DNA from 2 places in the Methylocaldum szegediense genome. Region 1 is predicted to be linked to the other one. Evidence: riboswitches for the same ligand, from Rfam matches in the RefSeq annotation. Region 1 holds a riboswitch; the other holds the start of a gene.

Evidence for each region. Region 1 has a riboswitch for cyclic di-GMP ahead of QEN43_RS08580 (hypothetical protein). Riboswitches for the same ligand answer to the same signal wherever they lie in the genome.
Region 2: another riboswitch for cyclic di-GMP. It lies ahead of QEN43_RS05145 (hypothetical protein); the one in region 1 lies ahead of QEN43_RS08580 (hypothetical protein).

Annotation. Positions count from the first base shown of each region.
Region 1 covers NZ_OX458333.1:2,024,889-2,031,098, forward strand. The annotation lists gene QEN43_RS08565 (thymidine phosphorylase family protein) at 1-773, opposite strand, end outside; gene QEN43_RS08570 (ABC transporter permease) at 916-1,659, shown strand; gene QEN43_RS08575 (ABC transporter ATP-binding protein) at 1,656-2,393, shown strand; cyclic di-GMP riboswitch class I at 2,989-3,076, shown strand; gene QEN43_RS08580 (hypothetical protein) at 3,163-3,369, shown strand; gene QEN43_RS08585 (M12 family metallo-peptidase) at 3,564-5,003, shown strand; gene QEN43_RS08590 (PEP-CTERM domain protein) at 5,186-5,839, opposite strand; gene QEN43_RS08595 (transposase) at 6,162-6,210, shown strand, end outside.
Region 2 covers NZ_OX458333.1:1,222,858-1,229,067, reverse strand. The annotation lists gene gmd (GDP-mannose 4,6-dehydratase) at 1-833, opposite strand, end outside; gene QEN43_RS05150 (hypothetical protein) at 1,278-3,458, opposite strand; gene QEN43_RS05145 (hypothetical protein) at 3,826-4,728, opposite strand; cyclic di-GMP riboswitch class I at 4,844-4,932, opposite strand; gene QEN43_RS05140 (VPLPA-CTERM sorting domain-containing protein) at 5,231-6,109, opposite strand.

The DNA of each region.
Region 1 (6,210 bases):
CAGACCAGACAGCCGCGCTCGACACGAACCAGCTTGTCCAGGGTTTCCGGCAAGAGATCAACGCGGGCCAATACCTCTATCGTATCCGCCGTACCGGCAGGCGAGGTGATGGCGCGGCTCGATGTTTTCGGAATCAAAGTGCCGTGCGCCGCCACGATGGGCACCACCAACATGGACGTCCGGTTGCCGGGAATGCCGCCGATGCAATGCTTGTCAGCAACCAATGGCTCGTTCCAGTCGATCCTGCTTCCCGTGGCCAGCATAGCCTTGGTCAAGAGCAGCACTTCGTCCCGATCCAGGCCGTTTTGCCCGGTCGCGACCAAAAAGGCTGCCATCTCCATTTTCGAATAACGGCGGTTCGCGATGTCGCGCGTGATGGCGATATAGTCATCGTAACTCAGGCGCTCCCCGCTAATCTTTCGGCGCACCGCATCCATAGACGCCGGCGGTTCCGCTTGTGCCACCCGGACTTCATGTCCTTCCGCCGCGCATAACTGACTGAAGGCTTGTTCGGAAAGGCCTAATTCATCGGGAGTGACGATTCGGTCATCGTCTACTACATTCAATACCGCCTCGATTCGTTCACCGTTGCAATAAACCACGATCTTGGCGAGCGCCTGAAAGCCTTCGGCCCGATAAACCGAACACTCCCGATGGAGATAGGCGACATTCTCCCTATAAGTGTCGATGGCAATGCGACGCAGTTTTAGCCGGTTGCTGATGCGATCGTTCCGGCTTTGGGAGACTTCGGAATCGGATGGTATGTCCGTCATGTGCCCGCAATCGTTTTCAAAAAAATGCTAATTTTGATCTCGAAGGACAGATTGTTTATCACAAACGTCCCCAAACGCTTAAAATAGCACGTCGTTCTTGTACAGTCGTCTGTCACATCGCTTTGTCGTCTATTTCTTTTTCATGCGCGCCGCATTTTTCTACCCGGTAAGTTCGATCGCGGCGCTGCTCGCTATTTGGCAGGTTGCCGCCCTCGTCTTCAAATCGCCGTTACTGCCGTCTCCCGTGGATGTTTTCGAAGTGTTTCTGTCCGAAATTCGGTCAGGTACGCTGCCGTACCATCTCGGTGTGACACTCGCGAGGCTGGCCGTCAGCTTCGGTTTGGCGATGAGCCTCGGCACCGCCATAGGTATATTTCTGGGCCGCCACGAAAAACTGGATCGCTTTTTCGATAGCTGGCTGGTGTTTTTTCTGAATATTCCGGCCCTGGTGATCATCATTCTGTGCTATGTCTGGTTCGGGCTGGTCGAGAGCGCCGCCATTGCGGCCGTCGTGATCAATAAACTGCCCAATGTCATTGTCACCTTGCGGGAAGGCGCGCGAACGCTGGACCGGGATCTCTTGGAAATGGCCGAAGCGTATCGGTTCGGCCGGTATAAGACTCTACGCCATATCGTTTGGCCGCAGCTGTATCCCTTCTTTATCGCCGCCTCTCGCACCGGTCTTGCGCTCATTTGGAAGATCATTTTGGTCGTAGAGCTTCTCGGGCGCAGCAACGGCATGGGATTTCAGTTGCACCTGTTCTTTCAGATGTTCAACGTGTCTGCCATTCTCGCTTACACCATCGCCTTCGTCGTTGTCATTCAGTTGATCGAGGTCGGGATACTCAAGCCCCTCGATCGCCATGCCCAGAGGTGGCGCCGATGACTGCGATTCAAATCCAAATCGTCAGAAAAACCTATCGACCCAAAGGAGAGACGGAAGCTCCCCTAATACTTAAAGACTTGTCCATAAGACTCGGTTCCGGCGAGTTCGCCTGCCTCGTCGGCCCATCAGGGTGCGGCAAAACAACGTTACTAAATATAGCAGCCGGACTGGACCGGGATTTTGAAGGCTCAGTCCGAATCGAAACCGACACGGATAAACCACACATCGGTTATGTCTTTCAGAATCCGCGCCTTATTCCTTGGCGCACGGTACGGGAAAACATCGAACTGGCTCTCCCGAAGGAGGCAGATCCCGCCTACATCGATCATCTTTTCGAGGTGGTCGGGCTTGCCGACGCCCAGAATGTTTTTCCGGAACGGTTGTCGTTGGGCATGAGCCGCCGCGTCGCCTTAGTGCGCGCGTTCGCCGTCAACCCTGACCTCTTGCTCATGGACGAACCGTTCGTGTCCCTCGACCCACCCACTGCCCGCCGTGTCCGCGAATTGGTGGTCACGCTCTGGCAGGAACGTCCGCACACGGTGCTGTTCGTCACCCACGATCTCCGCGAAGCGATAGAACTCGCCGACCGCCTGATCTTCTTATCGTCGCAGCCCACTTCCGTAATTTGCGATATTCCAGTGGATATCCCACGTCTAGAACGGAACGAGACTGCGATAGAAACATTCCGTCAGCAGCTTTATGCCGACCACGCAGTTATACGAACGCTGCTCTAAGCCGGTGTCGCCAACTAGCATGGTCGGGTAAATAACCGACCAGCAGCGTGTTTCCTCATTTTCTTATTGCAATACAGGGTCGCGTGCAACCTTAGGCTGTTGCCGGACGGAGACGATTCTTCGTTCAACCGGGCCATCTGAGGCGCCCTTCTTCTGATGTCACCCCCGCTCTACCTTCGAGATTTCAAGCATTCGGAAGGTTGACCAGTACCGTACAAACCGGTTGGCATACAGCATGCTATAACCGCCACGACCCTAGATCACGCTTGACCTACGTTGGCGGCAAGCCGTGGACTCCACGTACCTTCAAGGAAACTCTGAAGAAGGCTTCCGATTGGCCCGTTCCGAGCCTTTCGGCTTAGCTCAAGACAGTCCTGTCGAAGGGCATGAGCGGAATCCACTCGTTCAGAGCTTCGCGGGGCGACACCGGGCGAGCGGATTACGGGTCACGGCCAACATAGAAAGAAAAAGAATAGTCAACAGGCACATGAAACAGCCGACATCATTTTTTTGCCGACTCGATCACACAAATTCCAGAAATTTAGACCATTCTTATTGCTACACAGAAATCAAGCTGCCGACTGAACGCCGTTTGATCTGAAAAAGGCAAAACCATCGAAAGGTGGTGACGCAAAGTTACCGGTCTACGGGAGCCAGCCTCCTATGACAGCGGGATTGCCAGTTCAAGTCGAACATTGCTTCGACTCGTCCGTCCCTGCGGGTTTCCCGAGACCTTCGCCGTCAACTCGACTCCCTAGGGGACTTTAACGTGAACAACAAGCCTCAACATCCTCAATTCACTACCACACGCCGCAAGAATTTCCTGGGACTGGCCGGCGCGTTTGTAGCTGCAGTGTCCACTGCAGATGTTGTCCATGCGGCACCGCCTCAACGCTTATTCAGCGACACGAATCTGACCCTGCCTGTGCAGGCTAAGGCGCCGATCAAAGCCATCAAGGGCGCGGACGGGGTGTAGCAATCGACTTCAATGCGGTAAAAGCGGATACGCTCACCCTCGAACTGTTCGACGACACCACGGTTACCGCCATCCGCGATCGCATCGAAGATATCGACGGCCGTTTATCCTGGGTCGGTCATATCGAAGGACAAGAGGGCAGCAGCGAGGTGATTCTCTCCGTTCGGGGACGAGCGATGTTTGGAACCGTTGTGATGGATGACGGCAGAATGTTCGAGATCGCTTACGCCGGCAATAAAACGCATACCGTTCGCCAGATCGATCCCAGCAAAACGGCCCCTAATGCTGAACCCATCGAACCGGATATCGGCTCCGCCAACGATTTAGGCGGTACATCGACGTCCTTGGACGCCCCCTTCACCGCGGCCGCCAGCACCGGGCAAGTCATCGATCTGCTGGTGGTATACACACCCAAGGCCCGTGCCAATGCCGGAGGACAAGACGGCATTGAAGCCAAGATCATCAACGCCGTTACCAAAGCCAATCAGGCCTACTTGAACAGCCAAATCGACATGCAGCTGAACTTGGTAAAAATGGCCGAAGTCAGCTACACCGAGACGGGCGACATGTCCAAAAGCTTGTCGGATGTCCAAGGCACTAACGACGGCAAAATGGATGAGGTACACGCCTTGCGTAACCAATACGGAGCCGACCAGGTGGCACTGATAACGACCGATAGCAACTACTGCGGTATCGCCTATGTGATGACAAGCTTGGGGTCCTGGTTTGCTCCGTATGCCTTCGCCGTCGTGCATGACGATTCCAAGTACAACTGTCTCAGCAACCATAGCCTCGCGCATGAGCTAGGTCATAACCAAGGCAATACCCACGATCCAGACAATTCGTCCAATGCCGGCGTTTTCCCTTATTCGTATGGCTACCGGCTATGCGGGGTATTTCACGATGTCATGTCCTACGCTTGCAATTCGCCGCGGGTCCCGTATTTCTCTAACCCCAACGTCTATTACAACGGACAGCCAACCGGCGTTGCGAACTACCAGGACACTGCCCGTTCCATGAACGGAACCGCCGCCACCGTCGCCAGCTTCCGGCCCTCGGTCACTACGACGCCTACGGTTCCGACTGCCCCGACGAGTTTGGCAGCATCGACTCAATCATCCAGCACCATCGTCCTGACTTGGGCGGATAAGTCAAACAACGAAACCGGATTCAAAGTGCAGCGCTCTCAGGATGGGGTAAATTGGAGCGAAATCGCTTCGCTCGGCGGTAATGTCACCAGCTTCACCAACACCGGTCTTAACGCGGGCACTAAATATTCCTATCGCGTCTACGCCTATAACAGCGTCGGCAACTCCGCCTTCTCCAATACCGCATCGGCAACCACGACGGCTAACAGCGTCGATACAACGCCGCCTACGGTTAAAATCACTAGCCCCTCCAATGGCATAACAGTCAGTAATCCAACCAAAATTACCGGCAGTGGCAGCGATAACGTCAAACTGAAAGAGTTGAAGCTAGCCATCGACGGCGCCGTGACGGCTTCAACCAGCGGCAGCTCGATCTCCTACAACTGGACTACGAACAAGGTCGCCAAAGGACCGCACACGATCACGCTGATTGGCACCGATACGGCGGGTAACATGAGCCAGACTTCGATTCAGGTGTATAAATAAAGCGTTTAGCAAGGTCTGGCGTATCCAAAGATGTTCTCTAAAGAGAGCCCATCGATCAATTTAGAAGCGAAGAGTGGCAATCGGTTTCGGTGGTCACAATAAACTTCGATTCATCTTTAACAAGACACACAAAAAAACGCCGGTCACTGACCGGCGTTTTTGATTAACCCTCGAAACCTGAATCAAACTTTCCTTCTTCTGATCGTTGCCCGTAATCCGAGAACGCCTGCAACCAAGAGGGACAGAACGCCAGGCTCGGGTACAGGGTTATCACCGCCAGTTGGGGGAGGGTCATCAGGGCCAGTTGGGGGCGGAACAAGGGGCTCCTGAATCCAGATATTCTCGGAAAGAAGTTTGTCCACTTTTTTGCCTGAACCATCCAGAAAACGCATCTTTATGCTCGCCGGGTCATCGGTTGTACCTTCGAACCCGAAGAATTGGCCGGCAGCCACGGTGATCTCAAAAGTCCAGCTCAGTAGATTGTCATCGGTCTCAACCGGAACGCCAAAGCTACCGAGAGTCATCCAGTCGGCGCACTCGAACCCACTTCCGGCTCCACTGCAGCCATTGGCGTTAAGACCACCGGGCACAATTTGCCAATTAGATTGTCCTCCTTGATTGCCGGATGCGTCAGGAGCATCGACTAGGATCGCGCTGATTACCTCACTACTAACTTTTACCGCCACAGCATCGATGTAAAAAGGCCCCGTTTTACCCTGACCGGTCAAATAACCCGGAATCCCGCTTGTATCGACGGTTAAAGTTACACGGTAAAGTATCCTCAGTATCGGAGTCCCCGATGTCCTGGGTGCTTGTAAGAGTGTAAATACCTCCATTGCAACTCGGGCAATTTGGGCCTATCGGTGTAGCTGAGACCGAAGTGCTGTAAAAAGAAAAACCAAGTGCAATTACTCCCGCTAACAGACTGATCCAGCGCCTCCGTTCGTGATCCACGTTTTCAAATAATGTTGGTGCCATGTTTATAGACTCTCAAAAATATTGGCATTTTTGTGCCTTGCGAACCGAGCTCGTTCACGCCCAACACCACAAGCACTTTTTGTGCCATGCACGCCAATAAGATACAAAGCCAGGGTCAGGCTTTGGTTTTTTATTTACATCCGTTATAGTCGATGTTGTAGCTTTTTAGGGCATAGCGTAGTGGCCAGAAAACCCCGCATACACATCCCAAACGCCGTTTATCACACCA
Region 2 (6,210 bases), 800 kb from region 1:
TTCCATACCAAATCAATTCCGAGTTCTGCTGCGGCGAGCGTCACGAAGTCGCGCACGCTGTACTGAACGCCTGTCGCGATGACATAGTCGTCCGGAGCCTCCTGTTGCAGCATAAGCCATTGCATTTCGACATAGTCCCTGGCATGGCCCCAGTCGCGTTTCGCGTCCAGGTTGCCAAGATACAGGCGGTCCTGCAGGCCGAGCTTGATTCGGCACAATCCCCGGGTGATCTTTCGGCTGACGAAAGTCTCTCCGCGCAGAGGCGACTCGTGGTTGAACAGGATTCCGTTGCACGCATACAGGCCATAAGCCTCGCGATAGTTGACGGTGATCCAGTAGGCGTAGAGTTTCGCCGCAGCGTACGGTGAGCGCGGGTAGAACGGTGTGGTTTCAGTCTGCGGGATTTCCTGGACTTTGCCGTACAGTTCCGAAGTGGAAGCTTGGTAAAACCGAGTCTTCTCCGCCAATCCGAGAATGCGGATCGCTTCTAATAACCGCAGCGTGCCGAGTGCATCCGTATCTGCGGTATACAGCGGGGTTTCGAACGAGACTTGCACATGGCTCTGCGCGCCGAGGTTGTAGATCTCGTCAGGCTGGACCTGCTGTACCACGCGGATCAGGTTGGTCGCATCGGTCAGATCGCCGTAGTGGAGTATGAAGGAACGGCCTTCGACATGCGGGTCCTGGTATAGGTGGTCGATACGGTCCGTGTTGAACAGCGAGGCCCGGCGCTTGAGGCCGTGCACCTCATAGCCCTTCTCCAGCAGAAACTCCGCCAAATACGCCCCGTCCTGCCCGGTTGTGCCAGTGATTAACGCTACTTTTTTCACGATCAACCTTTCCTTCGCCGCTTAGAGGCTGTGATTAAACGTTTTCCTTACCTGCCTATCTCAAGAAAGAACATTCGGCCCACCTGCTCCAAACTCTGTCGCCAAGCCGCCACACGGGCAGAACCTTGGATAGGTAAAACCGGTCGAGCGCAGTTTTGGACCGCCATAGGCGGGCCCGTAGGGCGAACCCCAGGGATGGGGTGAGCACAAAACCGTCGGGAACGGTTTTGGACCGCCACAGGCGGGCCCATGGGGCGAACCCCAGGGATGGGGTGAGCAACGCACAGCCCCAAACAAAATCCAGGGATGACGGCCACAGACAAAGAACTGTGTCCGTCTCGTGCCAGGATCCCTCACATGCAGGATGCAGAACGCACCGGCCTACAACCATCGCGCCCTACTCCTTGCTAATATTGGAACGGTGTGCCGAACACACGTGCTCGTACCCTACTTCTTCCGCTCCCGAGAGGGCGCGTGGCCCGCCGCTGCCACAGAGATGCCTTCCTCTGGCCGGGTAACCATCGAGTCGCGCGCTTTTTCCTTTAGCTGGATCGCTCTAGCTAACAGTTCGTTGCGTTGACCCCAGGCACGTCCGGAGGCGGCCTTCCTCTCAAGCTTCAATGCCTGACGGAGGTAATTCACGGCTTCGGGATATACGATCAGAACGCCCTCCGTCAGAACTTCGATGGCATCCTTGGTATCGGCTGCGGCCAGCCGAATGACCTCTGTCGCGTTTTTATCCCCCAATGCCAGCGCTTGCTGATCCAGTCGATTGGAACTCCGTATGTTTTCCAGCGCGTTGAGAGTGCGAAGGAACATCGCTACGGCCACGACCTGCGAAGAATCGAGCTTGACCTGCCGGTTCTTGCCAGACGAAGTCAACGACCCCGGCGAGAGATTGAAAGCATCGGTGGTGTAATAAGCCACCGCTTCCTCGATGGTGCTGACGCTGTTGTTGTGGAAAAACGGCGCCGTATCGGCCGCTTCGATCAACGACGGCGTGTTGAACCTCCCGTCTCCGTAGCAAGGCTGGTCATAATCCGGGCCGCAATCTGTTCTCGCGTGGTGCGCCTCCTTGCCAAATCCGCCATCGTAGGGAACGCTCGCGTCAACCAGACGCGCAGGCTGATCGCGCATATTCTCCACGCCGGTGTCACGGGTGGGATTTTTCTTGGTCGTCGAACTGTTAGCACCGGCGTTTTCATGGCAGCCATTGCAGTTGGCGGTCTGACCGAAAATGGGTTTGCCGTTGGCGTCGACAGGATTCTCCTTGGTGTCGAACAACTGCTTTCCTCGCTCCACCAGCGGGGACGTAAACTTCAGATCGGCCAACACAAGGTCCTCGCTACGGCCCAGGGACAACAGGTAGGCCTCCAACGCGTCCAATTCCTCGTCGGTTGCGAGCCGGAAATCCACCCCTGGAACCCGCTTCAGCGTCCGGGTCATGTGCTGGGCGATGGCACCCTGTGTAAATAGCCGCAGCGAACCGTCTCCCGGTGCGCCGTCTCCAGACCAGCCAACTGCGTTGGCAAATTGCGCGTCCTCCGCGAATTCGCCGCCGTCTTCCAGAAGCTCGGTTCCGATGGAGGTCGCCAGCGCCAATGTGTGAGGCACACCGCGCATCACGCCGGGCCGGTCGAAGCCATCCACATTGCTCAGCACCAGACCGAACTGGCGGAGCAGTTCCGGTTTCTCCAAGTTCCTTAGTGCCGGGTTGTATTCGGCCACGAACAGAGGGTCCGTCTTCGGAAGCTTGAGAATGTATTTGGGATCGATCGTGTGATTGTTGTCCGGGCGGTGACAGGTGGCACAGGTGCGTCCGTTACCGCGGAAGGTTTCGTTCACGAAAATCTCTCGACCGCGGGCTATCTGCGCGCCGAGGACCGCATCCAGATCGCTCTCTTTCTTCTTTTTGGTCTTATTTCCGAGGGCTTGATCGATTCCGTTTACGCGGGCATGAGCGATCTTAGGCAGCAGGAATTCGAATGGTTTCGCCGCGTTAGCCAGCTGAATCTCCGACACGTTACCCACACGGGTCACAGTCCACGGTTTGTCCCCGTAATAAAGCCGTTGCATGAAGCTGGGGGTGCCGTACAGCACACCGCCTTTTTCGGGTTCGCGATCCCCTCTTGTAATTGCAACCAGGTCGAGGGTGAATCCGCTCATGCCGAGACCATCGAGTCGAGTCTTTAAGACTCGCTTTCCGTCGGCGGCTAGCTCAAGTTGTCCCAGGTTCAGCTGGTTGTTCCCTTTGTCTTTTGCCGTCGCTCGGGGCCATCCGGTCTTGTTGTCGATCAACCAGACCGCGTAGTCTCCGGCGTCGAGCCCTTTGACTTCGACGGTCAGCCAGCCATCGAAAAGGTCTAGCCGCATCCGACCTCTTGCCCGGCTGAATTCACCGGAAAGAGCCTTCGAATAGGCCAGTGGGATCGTCAGGATTCGGTCGCCACCGCTAGCCTCATAGTTCGCTTTCCAGCGGTCATATATCCGCTTCAGGGTTTCGATATCACCGTGGCCGGTCGCCCACGCCGGTTCCGAATCGTCGCTACCAGTAATCGGGAGATAGGGAATCGCACTTCCAACGAGAAGCGCCAAAACAATCGGGAAAAGAATTTTTTTGTTCTTCACGGACTTGTACCAGGATCGGATCTTAAGGGCGAGCGTAGCTGCCGGACGGCTATGCCGACCACGCGGCGGTGGATACACCAACCGCCAGGCCCCATGCGGTGGTAATGCTGCGTCTGTCGCAAGGACGTATCGGTATCCGACTCCACCGGCATTCGACGATCCTGTCGTTACGCTCGTGTTTTTCGTTCAAGTACGGCTGCAACACCCGGCAAAAACGCCAACGCCCGAAAATGCCGCCTGTGCCGCCCTGGACTAGTGCAGCTCGTGGTCTGATGAAACGGGGCATTTCGACTGGTCCTCGGAGAAATTGCTCAGGTACGCCCGGGGAGCCGTTCCGCCTGGGCGAGTTCAAGCTCCGCGCGTCCAACTATGTCGCGGTCGGTCGTGGCGCGCGCCACCCGATAGTGACTACGCCTACCAAGGCGCTACCGAAGAGCCAAACGGCGGCCGGAATCGGAACCGGCTGAACCACTGGTTCTATGGTCAGCTGATAGTTGCCGTCTACGCCCCCCAAAGCGCCGATGATGACGGTGTACTCGCCGCCGTGGTGGGTATTGAGGTCGAATGTCTGCGACAGGGTTTCCCCGACCGCAGATGCCACCCCCCAACCAATGAGGGTGAGATCGTTGGAGCCGAGTGGATTGCTTACCGGGACCGGCGAGGTGACAAAGGTGTCATGCCTGAACGCCTCGGATCCTCTATCCCAACCGCCGTAAAGCGCGTAGCCAAGCTTGAGATTAGCGCCGCCATCAGCGAGGTCGTCTGCCAAAGTGAGCTTAAAGCCTGAGATGCCGGCATCGAGACAGCCCTGCACACTTCCGCCGCAGGACCAATGGATCAGCCCGAAATCCAAACCATGTCCCCAACCTTGTCCGCCGTTGGCCGGATCGGACCAGGACGAACCCCCGACCCGGAGCATTCGGTCCGTAGGGAGGTCCGAATCGTTACTCGCGTTAAAATCGGCGATCTGCCGCTGTAGGCTGTTGCCGTTGGCTGACGTCGGTGTACCGGTTTCGATGGTGCGAGTGCTGGTCGCACTGTGCATTCCGGCGTACCACATGACCGGCAGCGCTCCGGTATAACCGACGCCTCCGTTCGTCCAGACCCCGCCGGCATCAGTACCGGGCGTACCATCGTTGCCGTTGATGCTGCCGGCTGCGCCGTCGCCGTAACCCGCGATATTGAACGTGGCGTGAGCGTGCGCCGAAGTAGTCGACACTGCGCCACCTACTGCGCCTATCAAGGCCAGTACTGTTACGGTGGTTTTCATATTATGATTCGTCCCCGTCACTGTTAGTGGTCTCGTCCGAAACACTCGTTAACAGTGATGTCCGCGGCGCCTCACCGTGCCAATGGAGCTGCGCCGCAGTCCTCCCCATCACACGGGAGGCGGCCCGGCCATCTCGAACGCTTCTCGGCGTCGAGACCCGAAGCTTTCCGACCCCGCCTCGCGGCGGGTGTGGCGATTGGAACGGACCCATAACGGTCCGTCCGACAACGGTCCTTCGGGCACTCCGTGCCGGTCGACTCCTTATCCTTACCGATCCTTGCTATCACGCTCAGACTCGAGCCCGCCATGCAGCGAACTTCGCACTGACATCCAAAACAACAAACATGCCACGAAAAAGTGACGTTAAATCAGCCATATAAACCTCATTCAAACGCCACGACCAGGGCAAAACACACAAAGCGATAGGTGATTCCACACAATTCGCCCGGTTGTTTTAGATGCTAGAGGAGATGATGGACGCGTCCGTCATTGCCGCGTTTACTCAGGCGAGGCTAGGCGTGCCGTTCTTGCGGCGATATCCGATCGTGACTATGCCGGCCAGCGCGCTGCCGAACAACCAAACGGCGGCGGGAATAGGAACCGGAGCGGTGCTGATCAGCAGCCTGTATTCGGCGATATTCGATCCCCAATGCCCGACGCCGGCCCCACCCAAGTAGATCGAGTAAACCTGACCCGCCTCGGCCAGAAAGGTCAAACCGTTTACAGCGTCGACGGTGCCATCGTGCGTCAGATAGGTCAAACCAACTGTGCCGAACGGATTATCGGCTTCGTAAGGTCTCGGCGTCGCACATTCAGGACAATTCCAGGCGCCATGGTGGGAATAACTACCGGTATTGGTATCCATGCCGGTGAAAACGGTGATGCCGAAATTTTGAATGTCGTAACCGGTCCCCGTCACGACCGAGGGGTTCAGGGTCACCCACATGGTTTCGTGCGCCATGATCAAACCGATATCGGTCTGATGTTTCCAGCCGGTCGGCGTTGCGCTGGCATCCTGCCAAGCCCCTGCGCCGGTATCGATTTCCACAGTAACGCCATACCTCGCTAGCGCGTCCGCGCTCGAGATTTCCAGCGAGTCGCCCGCGTTATGAAGCTCGGCCGCCCAGTTGAGATGAGCTTTGCCGGCATAACCGAAAGGCAACGTGGTCGGGCTTTCGGTTCCCACCCATCCGGGTGACGCGACCGGATAAGACGGGTTTCCTACGCCGCCATACACCCAGCCATCCGTCTCCGAAGGATCGGTAGTGGTGAAGGTGTTGTACATGGTATGCGCCTCGGCAGAAACGGCGCCCACGGATAGGATGGTACCGGCGAGAGCTGTAGTTACCGCCTTTGCTAATTTGTTTTTGTTATAGGACATTGCAATTCCCTCATGCTGTTCTATGGAGTTTTGTCTCTGTTTCACATAGGCAGCGATGTCCACAATGCTTCCGACGAAAGCGGAAGCCATTGCGGTCTCCC